Metabacillus sp. KUDC1714: one gene and its partner. The protein of the gene in region 2 interacts with the protein of the main gene of each other region in a pairwise test. Links are inferred from orthologs where the notes say so. Each region holds a gene or a part of one and is shown on either strand. Other genes may lie near its edges.

What was found.
Region 1: the proteins of hflC (region 2) and ftsH interact in binary tests that used the Escherichia coli proteins (3 or more experiments, as listed by UniProt). The link is inferred for Metabacillus sp. KUDC1714 from one-to-one orthologs.

What each region holds. Positions count from the first base shown.
Region 1 is NZ_CP055263.1:2,038,530-2,042,386, reverse strand. The notes cover bases 367-3,294. They hold ftsH (ATP-dependent zinc metalloprotease FtsH), read right to left. Parts: upstream 2,837-3,294; coding sequence 896-2,836; downstream 367-895. Other genes in these bases: hpt (hypoxanthine phosphoribosyltransferase), read right to left, coding at 2,945-3,294; HUW50_RS09605 (type III pantothenate kinase), read right to left, coding at 367-786. In the rest of the region: more of HUW50_RS09605, read right to left, coding at 1-366; more of hpt, read right to left, coding at 3,295-3,481; tRNA lysidine(34) synthetase TilS, read right to left, coding at 3,503-3,857. UniProt on the Escherichia coli protein: Acts as a processive, ATP-dependent zinc metallopeptidase for both cytoplasmic and membrane proteins. Plays a role in the quality control of integral membrane proteins.
Region 2 is NZ_CP055263.1:426,214-435,130, forward strand. What follows is about bases 2,938-5,931. They hold hflC (protease modulator HflC), read right to left. Parts: upstream 4,903-5,931; coding sequence 3,973-4,902; downstream 2,938-3,972. Other genes in these bases: polA (DNA polymerase I), read right to left, coding at 2,938-3,660; hflK (FtsH protease activity modulator HflK), read right to left, coding at 4,892-5,881. Outside these bases: mutM (DNA-formamidopyrimidine glycosylase), read right to left, coding at 133-957; more of polA, read right to left, coding at 1,030-2,937; two-component system histidine kinase PnpS, read right to left, coding at 6,177-7,952; HUW50_RS02160 (response regulator transcription factor), read right to left, coding at 7,945-8,664.

The DNA of each region.
Region 1 (3,857 bases), 1.6 Mb from region 2 along the record:
GTGCTCTGTTCCCAATTCCTTTAATGTGTTTCGTTCATAAATTAACTGTAAACCTCTTAGTGTTAAAAATGGGTCAACAATATCAATACAATCTGATTCCCTCGCGATTAATGATGCAAGACCACCTGTTGCAATAACTTTTGGCACTTCCTTTGATTGATCTTTAATTCTTTTAACAATTCCCTCTACTTGTCCAACATATCCATATAAAATTCCAGCTTGCATCGCACTCACAGTATTCTTACCAATAATGTTATTCGGTCTCGTAATTTCTATTCTTGGTAGTTTGGCAGCTCTAGAATAGAGGGCTTCAGTAGAGATATTAATACCAGGCGCAATCGCCCCACCCATATATTGCTTATGTTCATTGATGTAACAATATGTAGTAGCTGTACCAAAATCAACAATAATTAGTGGACTGCCATAATCTTGTATACCAGCAACAGCATTCACGATACGATCGGCTCCAACTTCACGAGGATTTTCGTATTTAATATTCAAGCCTGTCTTTATTCCCGGACCTACAACTAATGGTTTAACATCAAAGTACTTCATGCACATTCTTTCAAGCGCAAACATAATTGGCGGTACAACAGAAGAAATGATAATCCCTTCTATTTGTTTAAAGGGAAGACCTTCGTGTTCAAATAACCCCTTTATTACCATACCAAACTCATCTTCCGTTTTATTACGGCTTGTTTCTATTCTCCAATGATGCTTTAAAACATCCTGATCATATACCCCTAATACAGTATTAGTATTTCCTACATCCAATACAAGAATCATTAGTATCACCACTTTATAATATTTCTTTTTACTAGTTTACATATTCCTTTTCATTTTATCAAAAAAAAGACCGATGACATATTAGTTTGCCATCGATCTTTCATCTTTATTATGATTTTTCAGAAGGATTATCTTCATCTTTTTTTGTTTGAATATTTACTTTAACATCATCAGATTTTGCATCCTTATTTTCACTATCGTTCACGATTACCGGACGATCAGGAAGCTTCCCATGCTCAACAAGACTTGCTATTTGAGCTGCATCAAGGGTTTCAATTTCTAATAATGTTTGTGCCACCAACTCTAACTTTTCACGATTTTCAGTTAAAATTTGGCGAGCACGCTCATAACTTTCTTTAATAAAGCGTTGAATTTCCATATCAATTTCATGAGCAATTGCATCACTATAGTTTTGCTCATTATGAAGGTCACGTCCTAAAAATACTTGACCTCCTTGTGCTTGACCGAATTGCAACGGACCAAGCTTTTCACTCATACCGTATTCAGTAACCATTTTCCTTGCTATACCTGTTGCTCTTTGGAAGTCATTATGTGCCCCAGTACTAACTTCTCCGAAGACAATTTCTTCTGCAACACGACCACCAAGCAAACCAGTAATTTTATCTAAAAGCTCTGGTTTTGTCATAAAGTATCGATCTTCTTTTGGGAGCATGACAGCATATCCACCAGCTTGACCACGAGGAACAATTGTAACTTTATGTACCATGTCAGCTTCATCAAGCACGACCCCAATAATGGTATGTCCTGCTTCATGATAAGCAACGATATTTCGCTCTTTCTTAGAAATAACACGGCTCTTTTTAGCTGGACCTGCAATAACGCGGTCTGTTGCTTCATCAAGGTCTGTATTATCAATTTTCTTTTTATCTCGTCTGGCAGCAACTAGAGCTGCTTCATTTAAAAGATTTTCTAAATCAGCACCTGAGAAACCTGGAGTACGAGCAGCAATTGCCTTTAAATCGACAGATTCATCAAGTGGTTTATTACGAGAATGTACTTTTAGGACAGCTTCACGGCCTGTAACATCTGGTCGGTCAACAGTAATTTGACGGTCAAAACGTCCAGGACGTAATAATGCTGGGTCAAGAATATCTGGTCTATTAGTTGCTGCAACAATGATAATACCTTCGTTTGCACCAAAACCATCCATTTCAACAAGTAACTGATTTAGTGTTTGTTCACGCTCATCGTGACCTCCACCTAATCCTGCACCACGTTGACGTCCAACGGCATCAATTTCATCAATGAAAATGATACATGGGGCATTCTTTTTCGCATTCTCAAATAAATCACGAACACGGGATGCACCGACACCGACAAACATTTCAACGAAATCAGACCCACTGATTGAGAAGAATGGCACTCCTGCTTCACCGGCAACAGCTCTTGCAAGTAAGGTTTTACCAGTACCTGGAGGTCCAACTAAAAGGACACCCTTTGGAATTCTTGCACCTAACTCTGCAAATTTACGAGGATCTTTTAAGAATTCGACTACCTCAACAAGCTCTTGCTTTTCTTCATCTGCACCAGCTACATCTTTAAACCTAACCTTCTTCTTTTCTTCGCTGTATAACTTAGCTTTACTTTTACCAAAATTCATTACACGACTACCGCCGCCTTGAGCTTGATTAAGCAAGAAGAAGAATAAAATAAAGATAATAATGAATGGGATAATGGATGTGAAAAAAGTAACCCATCCACTTGTTTCCTCAGCAGGAGCAACATCAAGTTCTTTGACGTTATTTGCCTCAGCTGCTTTGTCAACTCGATCTAGCCCTTGTTCTGTTGGTATATATGTTAAAAAGGTTTCGTCTTCGTCATAGCCCTTCATTTTACCTCTAACTTCAAATACACCACGAACCGGCTGTACCGTCATCTCTGTTACATTCCCATTATTTAAGTCAGAAATGAAAGTATTATACGTTATTTGTTCCGTTTTAGGATTAGCACCAGTAAAGAAGCTTACAACCCCAATAATGACTAGAAATATTAATAAATAAAATATGGTATTACGGAAGATCCGATTCATTCCTTACCTCCTCCCACAGTAGACACGACTATATTAAATAGTATCATAGAAAATCATGGTAACACAACAATTTAGACTACAATGAACCTGTGTTTCAATTAATTGATATTATTGATAAATTTCAGGCTTTAAAACTCCGATATAAGGAAGATTTCGATATTTCTCAATATAATCAAGTCCATAGCCAACAACAAATGCGTCTGGAACAGCAAACCCTACATAATCAGCCTCAATATCCGCTTTTCTACCAGTTGGTTTATCAAGCAAAGTCACAATTTTAATTGATTTTGCTTTGCGATAGCGAAACAACTTAACTAAATAGCTTAAAGTTAAACCACTATCAATAATATCTTCAATAATTAAGATATCTCTTCCTTCAACAGAAGTATCTAAATCCTTAATGATCTTTACTTCTCCGGATGATACCGTGGATGTGCCATAGCTTGAAACATCCATAAAGTCCATTTCCAAATATGTATCAATATTCTTTAAAAGATCACCCATAAAAGGCATTGCGCCCTTTAGTACACCTATAGCAAGTGGAAAGCGATCATTATACTCTTCAGTTAGGGCCTTTCCTAACTCCTTCACCTTAGCTTGAATTTGTTCTTCAGTTACTAAAATTTCTTCAATATCTTGTCTCATAAAAGTGTGCCCCCTAGAAGATCATAGCTCCTTATAATGTAATACTACGTATTCATCCACGCTTCCATTTTCAGCTTCAAAAATTGATTTTTTTAAGCCTGGTAACCAAAGGATGTTCCCATCTCCATCTTCTACTATCGGCCATGAATATCGGCTTTGTAATGGTACTTTCTCATCAATAAATATATCTTTTACCTTTTTCCGACCGTTCATGCCCTTCAATTTGATTTTATCTCCCTGTTCTCTTGTTCGAACAATAAGCGGTCCAACTAACGTTTTGGGATTTAAAAGGAATGATTTATTTCCTATAGACTCAATAGAATCATTCTTTATTAATTCACACGTTATTTTATACCCATTTGGAAGTATGATAACG
Region 2 (8,917 bases):
GGAAAGTAAATCACTCAATTTTAAATAATTGGCATAGAGTGGCTTTAAGGAATTCGAATAGTACTAAAAATTAAGGATTTAATGCAAATAAAAAAAGGTAAAAAGCACATAAAGTACTCTTTACCTTTTGGATTACTTTTGACATTTATCACAAAAGTGTGTTCCTCTTCCACCAACGACTGATTTTGTTAAAGTTGTTCCACATTTTTTACAAGGCTCATTTGTTCTTCCGTATACAAATAATTGAAGTTGGAACATCCCCATTTCACCTTGAGTATTTACATAGGATCGAATAGTGCTACCGCCTTTTTCGACAGCTTCCCCAAGAGTTGCAATGATTTCCTTATGTAAAACCCTGCATTCTGCTAATGTTATTTGATTTGCAATGCGCTCTGGGTTTATCCCAGCCCGGAACAATGCTTCATCAACATATATATTTCCAAGACCAACCACAACGGTTTGATCTAATAAAGCGGCTTTAATTTTTCGTGACGTTTTTTTTAAACGTTCACGTAAATAATCTACTGTAAAGCTTTTAGAGAAAGGTTCAGGTCCTAGCTGAGAAAGTGGCAGCTCATTATCTTCTTCACCCTTTGAAAATAAGTGCATAGTACCAAACTTTCTTACATCTCGGTAGCGCAATTCAGTGCCATCTACAAAGGAAAAAATAACATGTGTATGCTTATCATACTCTTCTTCTGGATTATACAATCCATATCGACCTTCCATTCGTAAATGTGAAACTAGAACATAATCGTCAAGGATAAATTTCAAAAATTTCCCTCTACGGTTTACATCTTGTATTGTTTGCCCAACTAAGGCATCCTGAAATTGTTCACTTTCTTCAGGTTTTTTAATTATTTTAGGCCAATGAATTGTTACCTTTTGTATCTTTTTTCCTTGTACTAGCTGAAGCAATGTACGGCGTACTGTTTCAACCTCTGGTAGCTCTGGCATTCCATCACTTCCTTTTTATTCGGTTTAACGGTAACTCTTAAGTGAGCTTCAAAACAGGCCACTTGATGGGGTTTATTTCGCGTCATACCAAGAAGCACCATAAGAGTAATCCACCTTTAATGGAACGTTTAACTCTACAGCATTTTCCATGACTTCAGGAACAATTTTTTCAAGAATTGAAATTTCTTCTTTTGGTGCCTCAAAAATTAGTTCATCGTGTACTTGTAATAATAATTTCGCTTGAACATTTTCCTGTTTTAATCGATCAGCCATATCGATCATTGCCTTCTTAATAATATCTGCAGCACTTCCCTGAATTGGAGTATTCATTGCTGTTCGTTCTGCAAAGCTACGTAAATTAAAGTTACGGCTTGTGATTTCTGGAATATATCTTCTTCTATGTAGAAGTGTTTTCACATACCCTTTTTCCCGCGCATCAGCGACAATGTCATCCATATATTCTTGAACACCGACAAAAGTCTCCAAATAACGTTTAATAAATTCTCCTGCTTCCTTACGAGTGATTCCTAGGTTTTGTGAAAGTCCGTAATCACTTATTCCGTAGACAATACCAAAATTAACCGCCTTTGCTTGTCTTCTCATATTCGATGTAACATCTTCTTTTGCAACATGAAAAACATCCATTGCCGTTTTCGTGTGAATATCTAAATCATTACGGAATGCTTCTACTAAGTTTTTATCATTTGCAATATGAGCTAAGACCCTTAATTCAATTTGCGAGTAGTCAGCTGCAAACATGACCCAATCATTTTTTGATGGAACAAATGCTTGGCGAATTTTCCTACCTTCCTCAAGTCTAATCGGGATGTTTTGTAGATTTGGATCAATTGAACTAAGTCGTCCGGTTGTTGTTAAAACTTGATTAAAACGGGTATGGATTTTATGTGTGTCTTCATGTACAACCTTTAATAATCCTTCAATATAGGTTGATTGTAATTTTCCGAGCTGACGATAATGAAGAATTCCTCTTACAATTTCATGCTTTTCTTCAAGCTTTTCCAATACGTCTGCAGAGGTTGAAAAACCTGTCTTCGTTTTTTTTATCACTGGTAAACCTAATTTTTCGAATAATATTACTCCTAGTTGTTTCGGTGAATTAATATTGAACTCTTCTCCAGCATGCTCATATATATTCTCCTCAAGCGATTTTAATTGTTCTGCTAAATTCTTACCCATATCTTTTAAGCGATCAACATCAACTTTCACACCTGTTGCTTCCATTTCAGCAAGAATGACCGAAAGTGGTAGCTCTAAATCATAAAATAATGATGTTTGATCATTTTTCTCCAGTTGATTCACTAGCTTTTCTTTTAAAGCGAATATCGCTTGTCCTTTTCGAACAATATGATCACTAAGCTTTTCTTCATCAGGGATTGCTCGCTTCGCTCCCTTACCGTACACTAACTCATCTGATTGAACAATTGATAAACCATTTGTTCTCGCAACACTTGCAACATCATCGAAGTCTTGTGAAGGATTTAATAAATAAGCGGCGATAAGTACATCAAAGTCGACCCCTTTTAAAGTGATCCCTTTCCAGCTAAGCGCAACACTTGTTTTCTTTCCATCATAAACAATCTTTTGTTTCGTTTCATCAGCAGCCCATTTTTTAAATTGCTCTGATGCTAACGCAACTTCAACAGGGATGTAATATTGACCATTCTCATTAGTTATAGAGAATCCGATAATATCTGCGTTATGATAGCTTTCTTCAAGAACCTCTACATATAACGCTGCTTCGTCAGTCAATAGTTCACTTGTAAGTTCAGAGACTTTTTCAAAGCTAATGTCTTCAACAACCACTTCTTCTTGAACGACTTCTTCACCAAGCTTTTCTAATAATGTGTTAAATCCTAGCTCTTTAAAGATATCTGTAACCTTTTTTATATCAAAGCCTTCATAATGAACATCATCAACTGAAATTGTTATTGGTGCATTGCAATCAATTGTGGCAAGCTTTTTACTCATTAGCGCCTGATCACGGTTTTCCTCTAATTTTTCTTTTAGTTTTTTACCACTCACTTGATCAATAGAATCTAACACATTCTCTAAAGTTTGAAATTCTTTCAAAAGCTTAATGGCAGTTTTCTCGCCTACCCCTGGTACTCCTGGGATATTATCTGACGCATCCCCCATTAAACCCTTCATATCAATAATTTGTTCTGGTGTTAAGCCGTATTTTTCATTAACAAAATCAGGTGTGTAGGAATCTACATCTGTTATTCCTTTTCGAGTGATATCAACAGTAATTTTATCTGTCACTAGCTGTGTTAAATCTTTATCACCTGAGATGACCTTGACTTCATAGCCGTCCTTTTCAGCCTGTTTAGAAAGCGTACCAATAATATCATCTGCTTCATAATTTTCAAGCTCATAGCGTGATACCTGATAAGCATCAAGAAGCTCTCTTATAAAAGGAAATTGCTCTGATAATTCAGGTGGAGTTTTTTGGCGTCCCCCTTTATACTCCTGGAACGTTTCATGTCTAAATGTTGTCTTTCCTGCATCAAATGCAACAATCATATGTGATGGATTTTCATCTTCTAATATTTTCATTAAAATCATTGTAAAACCATAAATCGCATTCGTATGTACACCTTTATCATTATTCAATAATGGAAGCGCAAAAAATGCTCGATAGGCAATACTATTTCCATCAATTAAAACGATCTTTTTAGTCACTATTTCTTCCTCCTACATCTATTAATAGCACCTATCTTTAGCTCATAGCCTAACGAACAAGCTTTTGTTTTAGCCTTTTGGTAATCTAGACCTTATAGGTGCATACGATCTTAACGTTTATCGCTGTAACAGCCCATGCAAACAAAGTTGGCCTAGACCAATGGATCTCGGAACTAGACACTAAACGAAGTCAAAATTCAAAAAAAAGAACCATAAGTTCCTTCTCTATTCTATCACGACTACAAATAGAAAGGAAAACTCTGGTTCTTTGATTTTATAGGTTATATCTTCAAAAGCCGCGATTGTAAACTCCTAGCGTTCCCCTTTAAGTAGACTTGCATATGGAGAATCAAATGGAATAATTATAACCGTTTCTTCATCAATCGTTTGCTTATATGATTGTAATGTTCGATACAGTTCATAAAATTCAGGATCCTTTGAATAAGCTGTATTATACATTTTAGCTGCTTCCTTCTCACCTTCACTTCGAATAACCTCTGCATCTCCTTTAGCCTTTGCTAGCATCTCTTTTACTTCTCTATCTGTCTCAGCAATAATTCTATTTTTTTCGGCATCACCTTTAGATAAATAACCTTGTGCAGTTGATTCCCGTTCAGAAATCATTCGCGTAAAAACAGATTGTTCATTTTCTGCTGGTAAATCTGTCCGTTTCATGCGGACATCAGTTACGACGATACCGTAATCGTCTTTTTCTAATAAATCATTTACGATATTTGTAACCTTGTCGTTTAAGCTTCCTCGAGAGGATTTCTCATCATTGATAATTTCATCATAATTTAATTGACCGAGTTCAGAGCGCACAGTTGAAAAAACAAACTCCGCCATTCTTGTCTCAGCACTTACCATGGTTCGTGCATTTGTGATCATTTTTTTTGGATCTTCAATTCTCCAAACTGTGTAGTTATCAATAATTAGCCTTTTTTTATCTTTTGTATTAATTTCTGCCTCTTGAACATTGTATGTCATTTGATAATTTGGCAGAGTTGTTACAGATTGAATAAAAGGGATTTTATAATTTAGTCCAGGTTCTTCAATTATTCTAACGACTTCGCCAAATTGGCGGACAACTTTGTATTCGTTTTCTTTTACAATAAACAAGTTTGTTAAGACAAGTACTAGTAATAGGATCGTAATAAGTAAAATGATACCTCCACGAAGGTAGCCTTTGAATGAAAATGCAGGCTTTTTCTCCTCCATATTCACTACATTATCATTGTCCATTTGTTTCACTCCCTTCCCCTTCATTGCCTTCTTGTTCTACTGGTGCTACAGGCTTGGTTGTAGCATCCTTAATCGGTAAATACTTCATTGTATTACCGTTATCCTCCATAATATAAATCTCTGCATTTGGTAGCACTTGATCGATCGTTTCTAATACTAAACGCTTTTGTGTAATGTCTTTTGCATTTTTATACTCATTATAAATGGCATTAAACTGGGCTACATCGCCACGTGCTACTTCCATACGCGCAGCTTTGTCTCCTTGGGCAGCAGACATAATCGCATCCTTCTCCCCTTGTGCTTCCTCCGTACGTTTGTTTCTGTATTTATTTGCTTCATTTTTTCTTGTGTTCATCGTTTCACGGGCATCTGTAACATTTGTGAATGCTTTTCTAACCTCTTCATTTGGAAGATCCACATCCTGTAATTTAACCGCTAAAATAGAGATTCCAATATCATATTCTCCAATTAGAGTTGATAATAATTCTTGTACTTGCTTTTCAATTTCAACTTTACCTGAAGTTAATGCATCATCAATTGTCGAACTTCCTATAATACTTCTTAAACTTGCGGAAGTTGCATCTTCTAACATTTCCGTTGGATTTTCTGCATTAAATAAGTATTTACCAGGATCTATAATCTTCCACTGGACTACCATATCCGCTAAAACAATATTCTCATCACCTGTAATCATTTTTGTTTCTTTAGGAAAATCCTTAACATCTCCATCTTCTGATTCCTCGTATCCAAACTGTAAGCTAAATGTTTCCTTGGAAAGAACCTCTACGGATTGAATTGGCCACGGGTATTTAAAATGTAGTCCTGGTTCACTAACACCTTCCTCAACCTCTCCAAGAGTAATCATGACAGCTTGTTCTGACTCATCAACAGTGTACCAAGATGTAAAAGCAACAATCGCCAAAATTGAAATTAAAAAGGAAAAACCGATAATGGTAAAAACTCTTTTCATGCTTAACATCTAATCCCCTACCTCCTTTTGAACTCAACAAGATCATTTGTAAATGTAAAATTTTTGATCTACCTTTAATACGGTTTTGTTACGAAAAGGTTTCATAGTTATTTCTCTTTTATTCGCAACCGTATTCAGGAAAACAAAAAAAGGGACGAGAGCGTTATGCTCTCGTCCAAAAGATTGGCTCCTTGGATGAAGGGGTTTTCACTTAGTATCATATCAACTTTTTATTAAGATAGAATAAATTAGATGTAAATTAATTGTAAAGTATGTCGAAATTACTAAAATTTCTTTATCTTTTTTATGTAATATGGCCATCTTGATACTTTTTATTTAACTTTACAGTAAAAGATGTCCCTTCTCCTAGTTTACTCGAAACACTTATTTGCCCCTTGTGCGCTTCAACTAAATGTTTTACAATTGCCAATCCAAGTCCAGTTCCCCCAGAATTTCTACTTCTTGCTCGATCAACTCGATAAAACCGTTCAAAAATCCTTGGAATTTCTTCAGTCTTAATACCAATTCCAGTATCAGACACAACGATAAGTAGATACTGTTCATGCTTTTCTACGGTTACTTGAACAGATCCACCCTTAGGAGTATAGGTTAATGCATTGTTAATTAAATTTATGAAAATCTGCTTTAAGCGATATAAGTCACCTTCTATTAATAACAACCCGTCTGGGATAGCTAGTGATAACTCTACTTCTTTTTCTATTGATTTACCTTGAAGGATGACACCAATATCCTCTAAAAGCTCTTTTACATCACACGGCTGTATAGACAATTGAAATCCTTGCTGTTCAATTTTAGATAGATCAAGCAGATCTTGAATTAATGACTGAAGACGATCACTTTCCTTAAGAATGATCGATAAAAAATACTCTGCTGTCTGTTTGTCATTTAGGGCTCCATCTAAAAGAGTTTCACTAAACCCTTTTATTGAAGTTATCGGTGTTTTTAATTCATGGGATACATTTGCTACAAAATCTTTTCTCATTTGCTCTAGCTTTTTTAGTTCAGTAATATCATGAAATACAAGGACAATACCCTTCCATTCATCATTTGTGCCGATAATCGGTGCACCATAAACCTCAAAATGTCTTCGTTCTATTTTCAGCGGTAAGTGCAGCTGCTTCCTTACCTTTACCTCTGTCATAAAAATTTCTTCAACAAGTTCAATAATCTCTTTATGTGTAAAAGCATCATAATATAACTGGTATAGAAATTCAGCAGAGTCTACCTCAAAAAGCTCCTTATAAGCTCGATTCACTAAATTAATATAGCCCCGTCCATCAATAAGGATTAAACCACTTCCCATATTTTCAATTAATGTTTGGAGGCGGTCCTGCTGCATTTCCTGTGCTCTAGTCATATCTTGGAGATTTCTCGCTAGTATATTAATAGATTGACTAAGCATTCCACTTTCATCTATATGCTCTTCATATGTTCGAGCCTTATAATTTCCTTTCGCAAGCTCCATCGCTACTTTGGTGGCTGATTCAATAGGACGTGTATATCGAGATGTTATCCTAATTCCTATAAAAACCATAATAATAAAAGCCAAACTTAAACTAACAATTAGTACCATCCAAGTTTGTTGGTTTACCTTTTTTACTTGTTCAATTGATGAGTTGACAAGAACAATACCTTTATATGAATCACCTTCACTAATAGGGAGCCCGTAATATGCTAATTGTTCCTTTTGATCAATAAAAAAGTAACCATCTGACTTATTTTTCATAATTGGAAGTACGTCTTCTACCATATGGTCATGATTATGCTTTTTTGATATTTCACCTTCATCATAAATAATCTGATCTTCTGCATTTAAAACAGTAATATGTGTTTTAAAGGAGCTACTTAGTTCAAAAACAAGATCTGACGACTCCTCAGCAGTTAACCCTCTCTCAAATAATAATGTTTTCATTAATTTTGTTTCTCTTTGCATAATATCCTTATAAGAATTGATATAATAACTATTAAAAATTTGTCCAAGTAATAACCCTAATCCAACAAGGACTGTTATTACTAAAGTAATTAACGCAAAAAGTAATCGTGAACGAAACCTATTCATTCACTTTTGGCTCCTCGAGCTTATATCCTAATCCCCTAATTGTTTTAATATATAAAGGTTTTTTTGTGTTTCTTTCAATTTTTTCACGCAAATGACTTATATGAACATCTACTATTCTTGTATCACCTGCAAAATCATAATTCCAAACTGCACTAAGTAGCTGATCACGTGTAAGGACACGCCCTTTATGTTTAGCTAAATAAACAAGCAACTCAAATTCCTTAGGTGTTAAGTCTAAACGTTCCTTTCCATAATACGCTTCATAATGTTCAGGTAATACTTTCAAATCACCGATCATTACCTGCTCTGATTCATCAGATTCCTTAATTTCAACTTCTGTATGTGATTGTGTTCTTCTGAGAATTGCCTTTACCCTTGCTACTACCTCTCTTGGACTAAATGGCTTTGTCATATAATCGTCAGCCCCTAGTTCAAGTCCTAGTACTTTATCAAATTCATCATCTTTTGCAGTTAACATCAAAATAGGTACCATGATCTTTCTTTGACGAAGCTGCTTACACACTTCGATACCATCCATTTTAGGTAGCATCAGGTCAAGAACAAGTAAATCTGGCTCTTCATTTAAACAACTGTGCAATCCCTCTTCCCCATCCATTGCCGTTATCACACTATAACCTGCTTGTTCTAGATTATACTTTAACAATGTTGAAATCGATTGCTCGTCATCTACTACTAATATCTTCTTACTCATATAAGCCTCCAAGGATTGTATTTCCCTTCAATTGAACCAATTTTTTATTTTATTCATTATAAATGAATTTTCTCTATTGTTTCTATTCTAGCGAATAGTAGTGAAAAAGGGCAACTATTGCTTTATTAAATGTTCAAACTGCTCCTGAAAATGTATTTATTACCCTTAGACTCCCTTCTATTATACCTCATTAGAATATAAATTCTGATAATCAAAAAAAACTGACTCAAATTGAGTCAGTTTTTTTAACTAT